Botrimarina mediterranea: one gene and its partner. The protein of the gene in region 1 interacts with the protein of each later gene in a pairwise test. Links are inferred from orthologs where the notes say so. Each region holds a gene or a part of one and is shown in the gene's direction. Other genes may lie near its edges.

Evidence for each region.
Region 2: the proteins of Spa11_RS15390 (region 1) and dnaE interact in binary tests that used the Escherichia coli proteins (3 or more experiments, as listed by UniProt). The link is inferred for Botrimarina mediterranea from one-to-one orthologs.

Annotation. Positions count from the first base shown.
Region 1 is NZ_CP036349.1:4,002,884-4,007,454, forward strand. Bases 1,562-4,504 are described here. They hold Spa11_RS15390 (pyridoxal phosphate-dependent aminotransferase), read left to right. Parts: upstream 1,562-2,442; coding sequence 2,443-3,567; downstream 3,568-4,504. Other genes in these bases: Spa11_RS15385 (DMT family transporter), read left to right, coding at 1,562-2,315; Spa11_RS15395 (hypothetical protein), read left to right, coding at 3,807-4,504. In the rest of the region: Spa11_RS15380 (DUF11 domain-containing protein), read left to right, coding at 1-1,180; more of Spa11_RS15385, read left to right, coding at 1,374-1,561; more of Spa11_RS15395, read left to right, coding at 4,505-4,571. UniProt on the Escherichia coli protein: Shows aminotransferase activity with methionine and histidine as substrates, and to a lesser extent also with phenylalanine.
Region 2 is NZ_CP036349.1:263,493-269,337, reverse strand. Bases 690-4,906 are described here. They hold dnaE (DNA polymerase III subunit alpha), read left to right. Parts: upstream 690-1,079; coding sequence 1,080-4,706; downstream 4,707-4,906. Other genes in these bases: Spa11_RS01045 (hypothetical protein), read left to right, coding at 4,725-4,906; Spa11_RS01055 (hypothetical protein), read right to left, coding at 690-948. In the rest of the region: more of Spa11_RS01055, read right to left, coding at 1-689; more of Spa11_RS01045, read left to right, coding at 4,907-5,060; Spa11_RS01040 (transposase), read right to left, coding at 5,440-5,845. UniProt on the Escherichia coli protein: DNA polymerase III is a complex, multichain enzyme responsible for most of the replicative synthesis in bacteria. This DNA polymerase also exhibits 3' to 5' exonuclease activity. The alpha chain is the DNA polymerase catalytic subunit.

The DNA of each region.
Region 1 (4,571 bases):
ACACGACGAGCACGACGGATCGTTCGTCGTGCTCGTCGTGTCCGTCGTGGTTAACTCTTGTTTCGAAGAGAGCGCGATGAGCACACGATTGGACTCGCCGATGATGCCGAACTGGTTCCGGCGGACGCTGGTTATCGTCGCGGCGCTGCTAATGTGTTCTTGCCGCGCTTATGGGCAGGATTGTCTGAGCTGCCCGGTCGGCCGTGACGGTAGCGCCAAGGGCGGTTGCAACGTCGAAGGGGGTTGCCCCGTTTGTCAGCCGGATTGCTTCGCCGGCCCTGGCGACGAGTACTTGTGCGACGGCGGCGACGGCGCCTACTCGACCGGCGTCATGCGTGACGGCAGCCTCTCCGGCTTTGAGCAAGAGGACACCGTCGCCACCTACACCGGCTGCGAAGGCAAGACGATCGTCGCGCCGAGCTCGCGGGTTTGCATCTATGCGCCGCGTTTCGCGTCGGTGCGGCAGGTCGTTTATCCGATGGGCGCCAATCAGCGGACGTTTGTCGGCGAGTTCGGCGACATCTTCGGCCCCGCCGAGGCGGACCGCACGCAGGTCGCGACCAGTTCGATGCAGAACGTCGCCCTCAAGGGCCAAGTGCTGCCGCTCCCGCCGGGTCTCTACAAGGGCCGCCAACAAGCGGGCGCTATGGAGCGGCTGCTCGCCGTCGCCGAGGTCCGCGCGCTCGTTGGCCCTTACGTCAACCTGCAGATCATGCATCTCGGCGAGGTCGTGATGTCCGAAGGACCGGTGATCGCCAAGCACTCGATCGCCGCCGTCACCTGGACGGGCGACCAAGAGGTGCAGGTCGTCATCTCGGGCCAAGCCGCGTCGTCGGTCTTCTCGCCCAAGCAGCCGGGCCTGCTGTATCACGTCGACGAAGGCTGCCCCCGACTACGACTCGTGAAGTGTGCCTCGACCGACACGGCTCTGCCGGGCGACGAGGTCGAGTTCACACTCCGCTTCGACAACGTCGGCGACTCGGCGCTGGAAGACCTCGTGATCGTCGACAACCTGACGACCCGTTTGGAGTACGTCGATGGCTCGGCCAAGTCGTCGCGCGACGCCGACTTTACGACCAGCCGCAACGACGCGGGGTCGCTCATTCTTCGCTGGAAGCTCGACGGCAAGTTAGAAGCCGGCCAAGGCGGCGTTCTTACGTTCAAGTGCCGCGTGCGCTGAATGACGAAGCCCCGAATGACGAACCTGTCGGAGCGGTCAATACCCTCCGACAGGTTCGTCATTCGACATTCGGATTTCGTCATTTGAGCAGCACAATGTGCTGGTCGCATGAACCCACCCTCCACAGCCAGTGTCCGTCGGGGGCCTTCGGGGCTAGAATCGAGCCTCCCTCCCCTGCCCCGCCTGCTGTGTGATGGCCTACCTCCAGTTCCTCTTCGTCTGCCTCTCTTTCGGCTCCAACTTTGTCTTGATGGACCGTGCGGCCCATTACTTCGGGCCGTTTGAGATCGCGTTCTTCCGCGTCGCCAGCGCCGCATTGCTGCTAGCGGCTCTATGGGTGACGGTTGACCGCAAGCAACGCGTCCGCTGGCGCGACTTGCCGGTGATCGCGGGCATCGGCGTGTTGGCGAACGCTTATCCGTATGTGATTCAACCGCTGCTGATCTCCAACGGATTCGGGCACAGCTTCTTCGGCATGACCGTGACGCTGAACCCGCTGCTGACGATCCTGGTGTCGATCCCGCTCTTGGGCGTCAAGCCGACGACGCGGCAGATGGTCGGCGTTCTCGGTGGGCTCGTGTTCGTTGTGCTGCTGATGTACGAGGGCAACCTCCGCGGCATCGGCTTCGCGATGCTCGCCATGGCGGTCACCGTGCCGCTCACCTACGCCATCGGCAACACGTGGCTAAGCCGCAGCCTGAGCGGCACGCCGCCGATCGCCTTGACGTGCGTAATGCTGATGTCGTCCGCCACGGCGCTCGGGCCCTTCGCCGCTTCGCCGGCGCTACAAGCGTCGCTCGGCGCGCCGGTTCCCGCGGTTCGCGCCGACTTTCAATTGGCGGCCAGCGCGATTCTGGTGCTGGGCACGATCGGCACGGGCGTCTGCATCTGGCTGATCGTCAAGCTCGTCCAATCGCACGGCCCGCTCTTCGCCGGCATGGTGACGTACGTCGTCCCCGTCGTGGCGCTGGTGTGGGGCCTACTCGACAAGGAGCAGATCACCACCCGCCAAGTGGTCGCGATCACCGGCATTCTGTCGATGGTCGCTCTCGTCCAAGCCCCGGCACGCCAACAAGCTGCCACGCTCAACGCCAACGACAGCTGGCCGGGGAAAACCCTCCCGGCCGATGCGTAGAAAGTTGAACCACAAAGGAACGAAGGAACCAAGGATGGCCTCGCATAGAGAGTCCTTGGTTCCTTCGTTCCTTTGTGGTTAATTGCCCTATCCGCAATCCCAAATCCGCAATCCGCAATCGCTCTTCATGCCCGCGCATCCTTGGCTCGCCGATCGCACCGACCGCTTCGACTCGTCCGGCATCCGTAAGGTGTTCGACCTCGCGGCGAAGATGAAGGACCCGATCAACCTATCGATCGGCCAGCCCGACTTCCCAGCGCCCGACTCGCTGAAAGAAGCGGCCTGCAAGGCGATACGCGAGGACAAGAATGGCTACAGCCAAACGCAAGGCGCCGCGGCGCTGCGCGACCGGTTGCAGCAGCGCGTCGACGAAGAGTGGGGCCACGCCGATCGGAAGCTGCTCGTCACCAGCGGCACGAGCGGCGCGTTGAACCTGGCGATGTGGGCCCTCGTGAACCCCGGCGACGAGGTGATCGTCTTCGACCCGTACTTTGTCATGTACCCGACCCTCTGCGAGATGGTCGGCGGCGTCCCGGTCGTGATCGACACCTACGAGGATGACTTTCAGATTAACTTGGCAAAGGTCGAAGCCGCCATCACACCAAAGACCAAGCTCATTCTCTTCAACAGCCCGGCGAACCCCACGGGCGTCGTCGCCAGCGACGCAGCCGCTCGCGGCTTAGCGGAGTTAGCCGCCAAGCACAACATCGCCCTGCTCTCCGACGAGATCTACCGCGAGTTCTGCTACGACGGCGCCCTCCCCTCGCCCGCCAAGTGGAACGACCAAGCGATCGTCGTGGATGGCTTTAGCAAGTCGTACGGCGTCACCGGCTGGCGGATCGGCTGGGTCCACGGGCCCGCGCCGTTGATCGACAAGATGGCGGCGCTGCAGCAGTACACGTTCGTCTGCGCGCCCAATCCGTTACAGCACGCGGCGATCGAGGCGTTCACGACCGACATGACGCCGCAGGTGGACGCCTACCGCGAACGCCGCGACCACATCGTCACCGGCCTCCGCGACGCGGGCTATGAGGTCGCCCCCACCGGCGGCGCCTTCTATGTCTTCCCGAAGGTCCCCGAGGGGCGAGGCACCGCCAATGAGTTCGTCACCCGCGCGATCGAGAACGAACTGCTGGTAATCCCCGGCGGCATCTTCAGCCGCCGTGACACGCACTTCCGCATCAGCTATGCGGCGTCGAAGGCGACCATCGACCGCGGCCTCGAAGTATTGCGGCGGCTGGTGAAGGGCTGATGGGCGCCCTCTCCACCCAGCAGCTTCCCGCTTGGAAGAAAGTTGGTTCTTGACGGTTGTAGGCTAGCGCACCCCTAATTAAGGTCTGCTGAGCAGGTGGTCTAGCGACGCCTGAGCCCCGGGCATTTCCCCAGGCGCCATTCCCCAGGCAACGTCGCTGCCCCGACGCGCTATTTCACCGCGGCGACGGTGACGCGTCCGACCGGCTCCTCCATAAGCACCATAGTAGACTGACACCCATGCGTACTCTTTTGGCTCTACCGGCCCTCGTGGCGATGCTCCTCGCCGGTACCGTTGCGGAAGCATCGATCGCGACCAGCACCTTCAACAACGCGAACCTGGACCCTAGCACGCAGTTAACGGATATCAACGAGAGTCTTTATACGACAACCGTCTTTGGATTCACTGTCCCCAATCCTCTGGGCTTCCAAGCTGCCGTTGATTCCCAGGGACTCTCAAGTTTTTCCGTGGTCCCTACGGGGAGCAACTCAATCCCAGCGGGAGATTCGATCTCGTTCTCATCGACCGGCACCAAGTATTTTCGCGGCACCAACAACCCTGGTTCCATTCCGAATCTGGTGACGCTTCTCACAACTGCCGCTCCTACTGAGCACACGATCACCTTCAACTCGTCAAATCCAATCAGCGAGATTGTGCTATCGGTATCGAGTCTCAAAGACTCCCGTACGTTTACTTTCACCGGGGGGTCGGCAGGCAATCCAGATTATGCAACCGGGGACTTAACCCATGCACTTAATAGCGACACGGTCGGCTCGTCGCTCACTGGCAGCGCTGGCAACAGTGCGACTGGGGATATCGTTTGGATTTTCGATACTCCTTTGATGAATCCGACGATCGAGTTCGAGTTCAACTCTCCGTGGAACACCCAGGTGCATTTCTCTGGCGTCTCCTATGTCACCGTCGCTGCGGTCCCGGAGCCAATGTCCTTCGTCTGGTTCGCCGGCACCTTAGGCATGGTGCAGTTCGGCTTCCGTCGCCGCATC
Region 2 (5,845 bases), 3.7 Mb from region 1 along the record:
GAGTTGGGCGTGGACGAGGCCGTTCATTTCGCCCACCAGGCGGGTATGGAGGATCTTGTTCTCGGGGTTGGCGTGGACCTCGCTGCGGAAGCGGCCGGCCCAGCCAACAGTGCGCGTCCAAGGCTCTTCGACCGCGGTGACGAGCGGCTTGGCGGCGGAGAACGCCCGGTGCATCCGCTCGGTGGCGCGGAAGGTGCCACCGTCGTCGCCGACAATTTTCTTGCCGTCGATCGTGATCTCACGGTCGTCGTAAGCGATGACAACGAGGCGATGTTCATCGCCTGGCGCGTCGAGCCACGCCCGTAGCTTCTCGTCGTGCAGCTTGGCGTCGAAGGAGTAGTTGGCGTCGAGATAGACGATGCGATCGAGCCAATCGGGCAGCGCGTCGTTCCCCTCGATCACGCCCCACAAGAAACTGCCGCCGCCGGAGTGGCAAGCGAGCGTCACCTTCGACAGCGCCGACTTCGAGGGGCGTCCGCCAAAACGCTCACGCCACGCGGCGAGCTTCTCGGCGATGATCGCATTGGCGCCCTCGTGGGTCGCCCGCCAGTTCGGCCACGTCAGGCCCTTCGCCTCCACGGCGATCAGCACGATCCGCTCTTCGGGTAACATCGACCGCAGCATCCGCGTCTGCGCGGCGATGTGCTGGATGCCATGCCGCCAGTGCCGGCCCTCGGCGGGGGCGCAGCCGAGGGTTTCTTCGAGCGTGTTGCCGTTGGGCAGGGCGAAGACGAGCAACCGCGTTGGGCGCCCGTCGGCGCCACCCTGCCCATCATTATTGGTCGGTTCGTTGACGTGGACCCGGATGTCTGGGTCTTCCGCAAGATTCGCCACCCGTTCGGCGAACCAGGGCGAAGCGGTCCACGTGACTTCAGCATCCTGCGCGGTTGCGCGGGGGGCGACTGTTAAGAGGGCGGCGGCGAGGGCGAGGCGGGTGAAGTGGCGCATCGCGGCAGTTTAGCACGGGCGGGGGAATGCCGTATCATGGGGCGGCCGGGACCGGGGACGGCCCGGCTCACAAAATCTTGCTCGCTTCGCTGCTGCCCACTGCCGACCGCCCACTGCCCACTCTGCCTGTCATGGAAGTCATCACCCGCCCGTTCGTTCACCTCCATTGCCACAGCCACTACTCGCTGCTGGACGGGGCGAGCCCGGTGAAGAAGCTCGTCGCTCGCGCGAAAGAGCTGAACATGAACGCGCTGGCGCTCACCGACCACGGCAACCTCTACGGCGCGCTGGAGTTCTACAAGGCGTGCAAGGCGGAGGGGATCAATCCGATCGTCGGCTACGAGGCCTACATCGCGCCGGGGAGCCGGTTCGAGAAAGAGGGCGCCACGCGCAGCAAGGAGGCCGCCTACCACCTCACGCTGTTGGCGAAGGACCGCGCCGGCTTCCGCAATCTCGTCAAGATGGCGAGTCGGGCGTACCTCGAAGGCTTCTATCACAAGCCGCGGATCGACAAGGAACTGCTCGCCGACCACAACGAGGGGATCATCTGCCTGTCGGGCTGCGTGTCGGGCGAGCTCTCACGCAGCCTGCTCTCCGGCGCGTCGGCCGACGAAGCGATGGCCCGCGGCGCCGAGATCTCCGGCTGGTTCAGTAAAGTGTTCGGCGACCGTTACTTCCTCGAAATCCAGGACAACGGCGTCGAGATCCAACGCGCGGCGAAGGAGCTGACGGTCGAGCTCGCCAACCGGCAGGGCCTGCCGCTCGTGGCCACGAGCGACGCGCATTACGTCAACCAGGAGGACGCCGAGGCGCAGGACGTTCTGCTCTGCATCAACACGGGGCGTTTCCGCACCGACACCAACCGCATGAAGATGGAGGGAGATCAGTTCTACCTCCGCGCGCCCGAGGACATGTACGCGGCGATGCCCGACGTGGCCGACGCCGTCGCCCGCAGCCAAGAGATCGCCGACTCGGTCGATCTCGACCTCGAACTCGGCAAGCGCTACTTCCCGACGTTCACCGCGCCGAACAACGACAAGCCCGACATCAAGGCGTCCGAGGCGTACCTGCGCGAACTGGTGCTGAGCGGGCTCAAGGAACGTTACGCCAAGACGCCCGAACGTTGGCAGAATGGCGACGCCTCTACCGGGGAGTTGTCCGACGAAGTGCTCGCCCGCGTCGATCGCGAGCTGGGCGTCATCAACAAGCTCGGCTTCCCCGATTACTTCCTGATCGTCTGGGACTTCGTCCGCTTCGCGGTCGAGAACAACATCCCCTCCACGGCGCGTGGATCGGGCGTGGGCTCGATCGTTTGCTACGCGTTGCGGATGAGCCACGTCTGCCCGCTGCAGTACGACCTGCTGTTCGAACGGTTCCTCGACGAGAGCCGGCTGGAAGCGCCCGATATCGATATCGACTTCTGCAAAGAGCGTCGCGGCGAGGTCATCCAGTACGTTAAAGACAAGTACGGCGAGGCGAACGTCGCCCAGATCGGCACGTTCGGAACCCTGGCGGCGCGTGCCGCCATCAAGGATGTCGGCCGCACGATGTCGATGCCGATCTTCCGCGTCGACCAGATCACGGCGATGGTCCCCGAGCAACTGGGCATCACGCTCGAGAAGGCTTTGGAGACCAGCGAAGAGCTGAAGAAGGCGTACGAGGGCGATCCCGAGATCCGCGAGCTGCTCGACCTCGCCAAGAAGGTCGAGGGCTTGGCTCGCAACGTCGGCACGCACGCCGCGGCGGTCGTGATCAGCGAGAAACCGGTCGACGAGTACGTGCCGCTGCAACGCGTCAAAGGCAAGACGGAAGTCATCACCCAGTGGGCGATGGGCGACGTCGAAGCGGCCGGCCTGCTGAAGATGGACTTCCTCGGCCTCCGCAACCTGACGATCCTCGCCAAGAGCGTCGAGCTGATCGAGCAATCGACCGGCGAGAAGGTCGATCCCTACGAGTTCCCGATCGACGACAAGGAGTCGTACGCGCTGCTCTGCCGCGGCGAGACGAAGGGCATCTTCCAGCTCGAGTCGGGCGGCATCCGCGACCTCTTGCAGCGGATGAAGCCCGACAACTTCCTCGACATCATCGCCACCGCCGCGCTCTATCGGCCGGGGCCGCTCGAGGGCGGCATGGTCGATCAGTACATCGAGGTCAAGCACGGCCGCCGCCCCGCCGAGTACCCCCACCCCGTGATGGAAGAGGTGCTCGCCGAGACGCACGGCGTCATGGTCTATCAAGAGCAGGTGATGCGGATCCTCAACCGCCTCGGCAAGATCCCGCTCTCCGAGGCGTACAGCTGCATCAAGGCGATCAGCAAGAAGAAGCTGCCGATGATCGCCAAGTTCTACGAGGAGTTCCTCAAGGGCGCGCAAGAGCAGGGCCTCGACAAGAAGAAGGCCGAGGACCTCTTCGAGATGATCAAGAAGTTCGCCGGTTATGGCTTCAACAAGAGCCACTCGACGGCGTACGCCCTGATCGCCTACATGACGGCCTACCTTAAGGCGCACTACCCCGTGCAGTTCATGGCGGCGCTCCTCTCGGGCGACATCCCTGGCCGCAACTTCAAGAGCAAGGACGCGCTCGTCGAGCACATCGAGGACTGCGAGCGAATGGGCATCGCCGTCGACGCGCCGACAGTGAATACGAGCAGCGTCGACTTCGCCGTCGTCCCCCACAAGGAGGAGGGCTACAAGCACGACTTCAAAATCATCTTCGGCCTCTCGGCGATCAAGGCGTGCGGCGGCGGCGCGGCCGAAGCGATCGTCGCGGCCCGCAAGAAGGGCGGCCCCTTCAAGGACCTCTACGACTTCTGCGAGCGCGTCGATCCTTCGTCGTGCAACCGCTCGACAATCGAAACGCTTATCAAGGCCGGCGCGATGGACGTCTTCGGCGCGAACCGCGCGTCGCTGATGGCGGGCATCGACAAGGCGATGCAGTCGGGCGCGTCGGTGCTGGCCGACCGCAAGAGCGGCCAGAAAGGCCTGTTCGGCGAAGAGATCGAAGCCGCCGCCGCCCCCGCGCCGCTGCCAGACGTGCCCGAGCTGGACGAGAAAGAGCGGCTCACGATGGAAAAGGAGGTCCTCGGCTACTACCTCTCCAGCCACCCGCTGGCCGAGTACGAGCAGACGCTACGCACCTTCTGCAGCCACTCCAGCACGCAGTGCGGAGGCCTCGAGCACCGCACCGAGGTCGTGATGGGCGGCATGCTCGCCGCGATCAAGATGTCGCACACCAAGAACCCCAAGCCCGGCGCGCCGAGCAAGTACGCCATGTGGGACCTGGAGGACATGGACGGCATCATGCGCTGCATCATGTGGCCCGAGCAGTTCGCCCAGTTCGGGCACTTGGTGACGGGCGACGCGATCGTCGGCATCCGCGGCGCCGTCGACCGCCGCCCCGGCGCTGAGGAGGTGAACCTGATCGTCAACGAGCTGATGCCGATCGAAGAACTCTCGGAGCGGTACACCAGCGGCGTGGTGATCAGCCTTCGCGAAGCGGACGGCGTCGAACGCCTCGAATCGCTACGAGAAATCCTCCGCGGTTACCCCGGCGCCAAGTCGCTCAAGCTCGCCCTAGCGCTCGAAGACGGCGGCCGCGTTCAACTCGACTGCCCGAAGGGCGTGGACCTAACGCAAGAGCTACGGACGAGAGTCGACGACCTGCTAGGCCCCGGCGCCTTCCGCCTCACCGGCGGCGCCCCGCCGCCGAAGGCGCCTACGCCGAAGAAATGGGGCAAGCGCGAACCCGCGCGAGCCTAGTCTCTAAAACTGCACAATATGAAGCCAATCCTTCCCGACCAACTCACACCGCAAAGCCGTAACCGCGAACCAGCAAGTTGGCTATTCACGTATGCCGTGGTGGCATTCGTGATTGCGGTAGTCGTAATTGGAATCTGTGCTATTCGGCTAATTACACACTCAAATAGCTTCTTGGCAGGCGACGAACTATTTGCCTTTGCCATCTTACTTCAAACTACCATCGGCCATTCCCTATTCAATCTATTTCTTACCGTCAGCCTGCTGATACTTAAGCGCTGGCGATCGGCGGCTGTCGTGCTTGCACTTGGACTAACCGCTGCCTCACCCTTGGCAATGCTGTTCATCAGCGAATGAATGTGCTGATCGCATAAATTAGTGCGCAGTTCAGGTTTGCCATTTCGATACGTGTCGCACGTGACTTCTTAACGGCGTCGCGGCGCCAAGTCGCTCAAGCTCACCCTAGCCCTCAGCGACGGCGGCCGAGTTCAACTCGACTGCCCGAAGGGCGTGGACCTGACGCAAGAGCTATGCACGAGAGTCGATGACCTCCTAGGTCCCGGCGCCTTCCGCCTCACTGGCGGAGCCCCGCCGCCGAAGGCGCCTGCGGCGAAGAAGTGGGGGAAGCGTGAACCGGCACGGGCGTAGAGATTTGAGCCGTACGCGCTAGCGTCGGGCGGCGTTAGGGATATGCCGCCATCCGGTGGCGCCCGACGCTAGCGCGTTCGGCTCAGGGCTACTGGCCTTCTAGGACATACATCACGGCGTCCTCTAACGCCTTTTCATGGGGCAATATCTGACAGTCGCCGCCGCGGCTCCAAGTTCTTTCCGCCTTCAGCGGATCGGCTTGTCGGCGGAGACGCCGAGTGCAATTCGCCTTCAATTGACCGCGCACCGCTTGGGGTGAGGCGCCGGCGAGCACCACGACATGGACGTGATTCGTCCGGGCGTTTACCGCGATTAGCTCCCACCCTCGGTAGTGGCAATGCTCACGACATGCCGCTTCGACGGTCTGCCGATCGCATTCGCGCAGCAGAACAGCGTCGTGGACTTGCTTGTTGCGACACCACGTTTCGAGCAGCGGCCGTGCCTGTTTGACGCCGCGGCTACGCTCTCGCCAGCCACGGGCGTCGCCGGGCAGC